Regions from separate parts of the Polaromonas sp. UC242_47 genome, predicted to be linked through region 1. Evidence: riboswitches for the same ligand, from Rfam matches in the RefSeq annotation. Region 1 holds a riboswitch; the other holds the start of a gene.
The links. A riboswitch is a leader RNA that binds a small molecule or an ion and turns the genes downstream of it on or off. The one in region 1 is predicted to bind glycine.
Positions count from the first base shown of each region.

Region 2: it holds a riboswitch for glycine, as region 1 does, so the genes downstream of both, gcvT (glycine cleavage system aminomethyltransferase GcvT) here and ACHMXK_RS02175 (D-amino acid dehydrogenase) in region 1, are expected to answer to the same signal.

Region 1 covers NZ_JBIOAO010000001.1:436,379-440,690, reverse strand. The annotation lists partial or broken gene ACHMXK_RS02185 (MFS transporter) at 1-520, opposite strand, end outside; gene ACHMXK_RS02180 (helix-turn-helix domain-containing protein) at 1,052-1,783, shown strand; glycine riboswitch at 1,821-1,910, shown strand; gene ACHMXK_RS02175 (D-amino acid dehydrogenase) at 2,122-3,477, shown strand; gene ACHMXK_RS02170 (FIST N-terminal domain-containing protein) at 3,438-4,312, opposite strand, start outside.
Region 2 covers NZ_JBIOAO010000001.1:1,705,223-1,709,534, forward strand. The annotation lists gene gcvP (aminomethyl-transferring glycine dehydrogenase) at 1-148, opposite strand, end outside; gene gcvH (glycine cleavage system protein GcvH) at 282-650, opposite strand; gene gcvT (glycine cleavage system aminomethyltransferase GcvT) at 691-1,851, opposite strand; glycine riboswitch at 1,867-1,968, opposite strand; glycine riboswitch at 1,989-2,090, opposite strand; gene ACHMXK_RS08435 (TRAP transporter large permease) at 2,216-3,493, opposite strand; gene ACHMXK_RS08440 (TRAP transporter small permease) at 3,558-4,052, opposite strand; gene ACHMXK_RS08445 (TRAP transporter substrate-binding protein) at 4,132-4,312, opposite strand, start outside.

The sequences.
Region 1 (4,312 bases):
CCAGCAAAATGGCGACAAAGGTACCCATCTCCACCATGCCGTTGCCACCCATCAGTTCACGCTCGCCCAGGTGTTGCGGCAAATAGGCGAACTTGACCGGCCCGAACAAGGTGGAATGCAGGCCCATGAGGAAGGTGCAGCCCAGCAGGATAGACACGTCGGCGCTGAAAAAACCCCAGGCCGCCAGCGCCATGATCAACATCTCCAGGCGCTTCACAAAAACAATCAGGGTGCGTTTTTCGTACTTGTCGGCCAGTTGCCCGCTGGTGGCCGAAAACAGCAAAAAGGGCAGGATGAACAGCGCCCCAATCACCAGCCCCGCCATCGCGGGCGGCAGCCAGCTCACTTGCAACTGGTAAGTCACCATCACGGTGAACGCGAACTTGAACAGGTTGTCGTTGGCGGCCCCGGAAAACTGCGTCCAGAAAAAAGGCGCAAAACGGCGCTGCTTGAGCAGTGCGAACTGGTTCGGGTGTTCGTGCGCGGACGAGGGCACCGGTGCGGCGGAATCAACACTCATGACGAACTCCTCTTTTCAATGCTTGTGCGACACGCTCTTTGAGCCTGTTTACGCTCTCCATGGGGCCGCGCAGATGACTTTTCGGGATGGGCTGCAAGGCGCGGTGCGCCGCCAATAGCGAGCTATTGGCAAGCGCCGCAACGCAGCAGACCGCCCGAAAAGCCACCTGCCCTCCGGGTTGGGGCGAAATCGGGCGATTTGCCCACCAAATCCCTTGCATGGACATCAGCCCATGCGGCGAGATCTTGGCGAACAACTCATCCCGATTGCGCCCCAACGCGACCCCATGGAGAACGTAAACAGGCTCCAAGGCTGCCTGGAGGGCCTGCCCCGTTGGCAGCTCAGTGCCCCGGATTCTGCCCTGATTTTTCCGCGGCCCTGGATCTTTGGTATTTCGAAAATCAATGCCATGCGCAGCCCTTTCAAGAGGTGGGCGCAGTCTGTTCTCACCAACGCCCTCTGCCCCTCCTTATCGATACAAGATCACACCAGAAGACTTAAAGTATCGACCATTGATACCAAGGAGTTCTGATGAGCACAAGCGCTGACCTGGTGACTGCCCTGAAAAAGGAGCTCAAATCCGCCCAGATGACGTATGCAGACCTGGCGCGCGCACTCGGCATGGCCGAGTCAAGCGTCAAACGGATGTTGTCGCGGGGTGACATGCCGCTGTCGCGGGTGGATGCGATTTGCCGCGCCCTGAAACTGGACTTTGCCGATCTCGCGCGGCGGGTCGCCGACACCCAGCCTTTGCTGGCGGAACTCACCGAAGCGCAGGAAAAAGCCGTGGTGGCCGACAAGAAACTGCTGCTGACCGCCATTTGTGTCTTGTCGCAGTGGACCTTGGAACAGATCACCGGCAGCTACCGCGTGACCGAGGCCGAGTGCATCACTTACCTGGCGCAGCTGGACCGCATCGGCATCATCGAACTCAAGGCCCTGAACCGTTACCGGCTCAAACTCGCCAAGACTTTTCGCTGGCGGCCGCATGGCCCGGTGATGGATTATTTTCGCGACAACGCCTTGCTGGATTATTTTTCCGGCGGCTTTGACGGCAGCGGTGAAGGCCTGCTGCTGGTGCATGGCGCCATCAGCCGCAGCCTGGCGCCCTCCTTCATGGAACGTATGCAACGCGTGGCGCAGGACTTTGCGCAGCAGCACCAGGCCGACCAGAAACTGGCCGACAAGGACCGCGAGGGTTACACCTTGCTGCTGGCCATGCGCAGCTGGGAGTTTGAAGCGTTTGCGGCCTTGCGACGTTAAACACTTTGACAAGCCGGCCCGGCTTCGGGGAGAATCGGGCTCTCATGCAGGAGAGTGGACGCCCCCAGGCGTCCCACCGAAGGCGCAAACTCCCATACACGCTCAGGTCCCGTACTGCATGCTGAAAATAGCCGTCTGGAGAGCCTTTGCATCACCTTGATGCATCGCACCGAAGGAGCAAACCCGCAGCGCCCGCTGCGGCGTGAATCTCTCAGGTACCAAGGACAGGGGGAGCGGCAACCAACAGAACGACACCCGTTTCCGGCGTCAACACGCTATCCATTTGATAGCTAGCTGCGCCCGTTCTGCTTGGACCCACTGTCTAAAAGGTTATCAAAATGCGCGTTATTGTTCTCGGCAGCGGCCTGCTCGGCGTCAGCTCGGCCTGGTATCTTTCACAACTCGGCCATGAGGTCACCGTCATCGACCGCCAAACCTCGCCGGCGGCAGAAACCAGCCACGCCAACGGCGGGCAAATTTCGGTCAGCCATGCCGAACCCTGGGCCAACCCCAGCGCCCCGTTCAAGGTGCTCAAATGGCTGGGCAAGGAAGATGCACCGCTGCTGTTCCGCTTGCGGGCCGATACGCGCCAGTGGGCCTGGGGTTTGCAGTTCCTGCGCGAATGCACACCGGCCCGCACCCGCCACAACATCCGCCAGATCGTCCAGCTCGGCAGTTACAGCCGGGACATGTTGCAACAGCTGCGGCGCGACACCGGCATCAACTACGACCAGCGCACGCAAGGCATTCTGCATTTCTACACCTCGCAGCAGGAGTTCGAAGGCGCGCTGGAGCCTTCGCGCCAGATGCGCGAGCTGGGCTGCGAACGCCGGGTGATCTCGGCCGATGAGGCGGTGGCCATAGAACCGGCGCTGGCCACCCTGCGCAGCCAACTCGCAGGCGCCACCTACACCGCCGAGGATGAGTCGGGCGACGCCCGCAAATTCACGCTGGCCCTGGCCCAACTCTGCGAAGCGCGCGGCGTGCGCTTTTTGATGGGCCACCACATCACACGCCTGCTCAAGGACGGCAATCAGATCACCGCGGTGGAGGCCACCGATCCACAAGGCCGCTACCTGCAGCTGACCGCCGACAGCTACGTGCTGGCGGCCGGCAGTTTCAGCGCGGCGCTGGCCGAGCCGATAGGCCTGAAGTTGCCGATTTATCCCGCCAAGGGTTATTCGGTCACCTTGCCGGTGATAGACCCCACACGCGCTTACCAGGTGTCCTTGACCGACGACGAGTTCAAGCTGGTGTTCAGCCGCTACACCACGCCAGGCAGCGACGGTGAGGCCGAAGACCGGCTGCGTATCGCCGGCACCGCCGAGTTCAACGGCTACGACCGCCAGCTCAATGCGGCCCGCTGCCAGGCGATTGTGCGGCGCGTGCAGCAGCTGTTCCCCGGTGCGACCGACGTGAAGCGCGCGCAATTCTGGAGCGGCCTGCGTCCGGCCACACCCAGCAATGTGCCGCTGATTGGCCAGAGCCGCATCAGCAATCTGTTCCTGAATACCGGCCACGGCACGCTGGGCTGGACCCATGCCTGCGGTTCGGGCAAGGCGCTGGCCGACATCGTGAGCGGCCGCAGGCCCGAGCTTGATTTTGCGTTCCAGGGCGCTGTGCCCCAACGCTCGCCAGTCGCGGCTGGCCGGGTTCAGGCGCCGGTGGTGAACACCGTCAAGACGCCGGTGTAACCGTAGAGCTGGTGGCGGGCGATCTCGCCGCCAGCGAAAAAACCGACCAGCGGCACGTCGCCCAAGGCGCGCCGCACGATCTGCAGTTCGGCACTGGGCGCACCGAAGTGTGGTCCGCCGCGCCCCGAACAACTGACGTAAATCGCGCCGGCGATACGCCGGGCCGGGTGCGGCGCGGCGTCGGCGTGTAAACCGCTGAGGGCGTTGGCGACATCGAGGCTGACTTCTTCGGGCTCCAGTTCTTCGCGGATTTCGGCGCAGACACGCACCAGGTCGGCGCGCGCCGCCGCGACGTTGCGTTCGCAAAAAGCCAGCTTCATGCCCAGCATGGGCACGTCGGCAATCGCAATGCCGCTGCGCGCCGGGTCCAGGCCGATGATGTGGCGCACCACCACGTCGGCGCCAAACTGGCCGGGCCGCTGCATACGGCCATCCTGCTGCGCGTCATCGGCGCTGCGCAGGCCAACCAGCGTGGTGCGTACTTTTTCCAGCGCATCACGCGGCTTGTCCAGCGACACGCCGAGGTCGGCCAGCATCACGTCCAACGCGCTTTCGCCGTCCAGCGCGGTGACCACATTGGCGTCGCAGGCGGTGATGTCATGTTCACCGGAAATCGGCTGGCAGCCCTGGGTCACACGCGACATCAAGGCCGCGCCCTGGGCAAAGGCCACGCCGCTCAGGCCGCCGCTGAAGACCCCGCCGGCGGCGCCCTGCCCCTTGACATTGCCGTTGCCGCTGAGTGCGAACTGCACCGCGTTGCTGCGGCTGGACGCGAGCCCGCCAAACACATAACCACTGCCGGTGCGCTGGGCCATCTCGTCGATCAGCTCGGCCA
Region 2 (4,312 bases), 1.3 Mb from region 1:
CAATCCCGTCGATCAACTCGCGGCGCGAGGCGGAGCCCACCACCTTGAGCATGTGGACCTCGTCCGCCGCATCAATGCCGATGTGGCGGGCGATAAATTCAGCAGGATTTTCAAGCTCGCCCAGCGGCTTGGCGGTTGACATCAACATGGGGATTCTTTCCATTGAATGGGGACGAGGCAATTTTTCGGCGGGCCGCCCTAAAAAAATTGGCCCCTTCTCCGGGTGAAAGGGGCAGCGCAACGCCGAAGGCCCGCGAAGCGACAAGCGTGGGGGCAGCTATTTATGCGTCTTTGGCAAACGCGGCGTAAGCCGCTTCGTCCAGCAGCGCGTCCAGCTGCTTGGCATCCGACAGCTTGACCTTGAAGAACCAGCCGGCGCCCAGCGGGTCGCTGTTGGCCAGCGACGGGTCGTCGCGCAGGGCTTCATTGACTTCGGTGATGTCGCCGCTGACAGGCATATAAACATCGGCGGCGGCCTTGACCGACTCCACCACGCCGGCAATGGCTTTTTGCGCAAACGTGCTGCCGACGGCAGGCAGGTCCACAAACACCACGTCACCCAATGCGTCTTGCGCATGGACGGTGATGCCGACGGTGGCGATGTCGCCGGTCACGCTGAGCCATTCGTGGTCTTCGGTGTACTTGATCATGGTTTTCTCCGTTAATTGAGGTCGTTAGAGTCGGTTGATATCAGCCGCGGAAATAGCGGTTGGGAACAAAAGGCATGGCCGTCACTTCCATGGCGACGGGTTTGCCACGCACGATGGCGTTGACTTTGGTGCCCAGCGTGGCATACGCGGGCGCCACATAAGCCATGGCGATTGGCTGGGCGATTGTCGGCCCCAGCAGGCCACTGCTGACTTCGCCGATACGCTGGCCGTCGGTATTTTGCAACTCGGTGTGTTCGCGCACCGGCACACGTTCCAGCGCGATCAGGCCCACGCGTTTGCGTGTCAGGGCCGCGGGGTCTGCCAGTTGCGCCAGCACTTTGTCGGCACCCGGAAAACCACCGGCGCGTGCGCCGCCGCTGCGACGCACTTTCTGCATCGCCCAGTTCAGGCCGGCTTCCACCGGCGTGGTGCTGGTGTCCAGGTCGTTGCCGTACAGGCACAAGCCGGCTTCCAGGCGCAATGAATTGCGTGCGCCCAGACCGGCGGGTTTGACTTCGGGTTGGGCAAGCAGGGCTCTGGCCAGTGTCTCGGCCTGTGCCGCCGGCACCGAGATTTCAAAACCGTCTTCGCCTGTGTAGCCGCTGCGTGTGAGGAAACAGTCGCAACCCGCGATCTTGAAATGACCGCCGGTCATGAAAACGAGTTTTTCAACATCGGGGGCGAGGCGCGCCAGTGCGGTAACGGCCTGTGGGCCCTGCAGTGCCAGCAGCGCCAGGTCGGGCAGGGGGATGATCTCGCAGCGGCTGCCGATTTTGGCCTGGATATGCGCGATGTCACCGACCTTGCAGGCGCCGTTGACGATGACAAAAATATCATCTCCGCGGTTGAAAAACATCAGGTCGTCGATGATGCCGCCCTCGTCATTGAGCAGCAGGCCGTAACGCTGCTTGCCGACCGCCAGGTCCATGACATCGACCGGCATCAAGGTTTCCAGCGCGGCGGCCGCATCCGGTCCGACCAGGCGCAACTGGCCCATGTGCGACACATCAAACAGGCTGGCGGCCTTGCGGGTGTGGTGGTGCTCGGCCATCAGGCCGGCCGGGTATTGCACCGGCATGGCGTAAGCCGCAAACGGCACCAGGCGTGCGCCAAGCTCTACATGGAGCTCATGCAGCGGTGTTTTCAGCAGAGGGGAATCGGTAGCGGACACAGGCGTTCTCCGGGGCAAAGCGTTATCCATGATAAAAAATCATGGGCTGCCCCTGCTGTCCGCTTTACCTGAGAGATTCACCTGGCGATGCAGGTTTGCTCCTTCGGTGGGCTGCCTTGAAGGCAGCCTCTCTCCAGTAGGGAACGTTGCCGGCAGCACATGCCCAACAACGGTTGCCAGTCCTTTTGCCTGAGCGTTCAGCACACCAGAAAGGGGGTGCATGCGCCTTCGGCGGTTTTCATGTGAAAACTCTCTCCTGACCGGGTAAGTGTAGCCCAAGCCCTGGGGGGCGTCCGCGCATGGAAGTCAATTTTTCGAGGGAGCGCCCCAAGGAAAAATGCGCTCCCTCGGCGGGCCGCGAACCCCCACGAGGTGGGCGCACCTGGGGCCCTGTTTATTTGGCGTAAACGAGGTCGCGCAGGGTCAAGGAAAGTGCCGGGAAGTAGGTAATCACCATAAGGCAGCCGAGGATCACAAGCACAAAAGGTATCAGGTGAGTGACGATCCGATCCAGCGAAATCCGCGCTACCGTGCAGGCCGCAAACAGGTTCACCCCGAACGGCGGCGTGATCATGCCCAGTGCCAGGTTGACCACCATGACCATGCCGAAATGCACCGGGTCGATGCCGAAATGCATGGCCACTGGTGCCAGGATGGGCGCCAGCACAATGATGGCGGCGCTGGTTTCGATGAACATGCCGATGATGAACAAGGCGGCGTTCACCCCGAGCAGGAACAGCGCGGGCGACTGCAGCACTTCTTGCAGCCAGCGGCCAATCGCATCGGGCACACCGGCGCGGGTGATCAGGAAGGCAAACAGCCCCGCATTGGCAATGATGAACATGATCACGGCGCTGGAGATCACGGATTTGCGCAGGACCTGCACCAGGTTCGGCAGGCTGATCTCGCGGTAAATCACCACGCCGACCACCAGTGCGTAAAACACGGCCACGGCCGCGGCCTCGGTCGGTGTGAAGATGCCGCCATAAATGCCGCCCAGAATGATGACTGGCATCAGCAAGGCCCAGCCTGCCTGCCAGGTGGCCTTGCCAAAACTCAGACGGCCGTCACCGTCGTTTTTGCCCCAGCCCTTGAGTTTGCAATACACGTAGACAAAGGCCATCAGGGCGATGCTGATAAAAATGCCCGGGCCGACGCCGGCAATGAACAACTCGCCGATCGAGACTTCCGCGCTGACGCCGTACAGAATCATGGGGATGGACGGCGGGATGATCACACCCAGTTCGGCGCTGGTCGCCTGCAAGGCTGCGGCGTAACTGGTCGGGTAGCCGTGTTTGATCAGCGCGGGGATCAGGATGGCGCCGACGGCAAAGGTGGTGGCCACCGAAGAGCCCGAAACCGCCGCAAAAATCATGCAGGTCAACACGCAGGTCATGGGCAGGCCGCCCTGAACGCCGCCGACGATACTTTTGGCAAACTCCACCAGCCGGCGCGAAATGCCACCGGTTTCCATCAGGTTGCCGGCCAGGATAAAAAACGGAATCGCGGCCAGCGGGAACTTGTTGATCGCGGAGAACATTTCCTTCACCGAGATCAGCATATTGGCGTTGCTGGCCTGAATGCCAAACACGGCCGCCAGGCCGATGGAGACGGCCACGGAAATGGTCAGTGCGAAACACACGATCATGGTGGTCAACATGACAGCGGTCATTGTGCGATTCCCTTGAAAAATACGGTGCCAGACATGCGGCGATTTGCGTTGGTTGGTGCGTGGCTCATGTGGCGGTTTCCAGTTCCTGGCGCTGGGGATCGATCAGGTTGCCGATGATGCCGATGACGCAGAACAGGCCGCCCACCGGCATGGCCACATAACCCCAGAACATCGAGATGGATTCCAGTCCGGCCATGGACTGAACACGGCCGCGCAGGGAATAGTCCCAGCCCCACCAGATGATGACGGCGATCAGTGTCAGCGCGGCCAGGCAGACCAGCCAGTCCAGCCCACGTTTGATTTTGGGCGGGCTCCAGCGGTACAACACATCCACGCTGACCATGGCGCCTTGCCTAAAGGCAGCGGGAATGCCGAGAAACACCATCCAGATCAGGCTCAGGCGGATCAGGATTTCGGTCCACTCGGCCGGTTGCTCAAGTACAAAACGCGTGATGATCTGGAACATGCCCAGCGTCGACGCGATCGCCAGCATGGCGCACGCGCCGACCATGGCCAGACCGGTGCTCCGGCGCTCGAACCTTAAAAAAGCCTGCTTCATGATGTCTCGCTAGCTTGAGAATAAAAACGCCCGCCAGTCCAATGACTGCGGGCGCAGATAGCTATCAAAATCGTAGCGTTTACTTGACGCTGCGGATTTTGTCGATGTTGGCCTTGCCAAACTGCTTTTCGAAATCGGCATTGACCGGGGCCAGGGCGGTGACAAATTTGGCTTTGTCCAGGGTGTCGATCACGGTCATGCCTTTGGCGCGCAGGTCGGCCACACCTTTGGCATCGTCCTCGTCCACGCGGGCGCGGTTG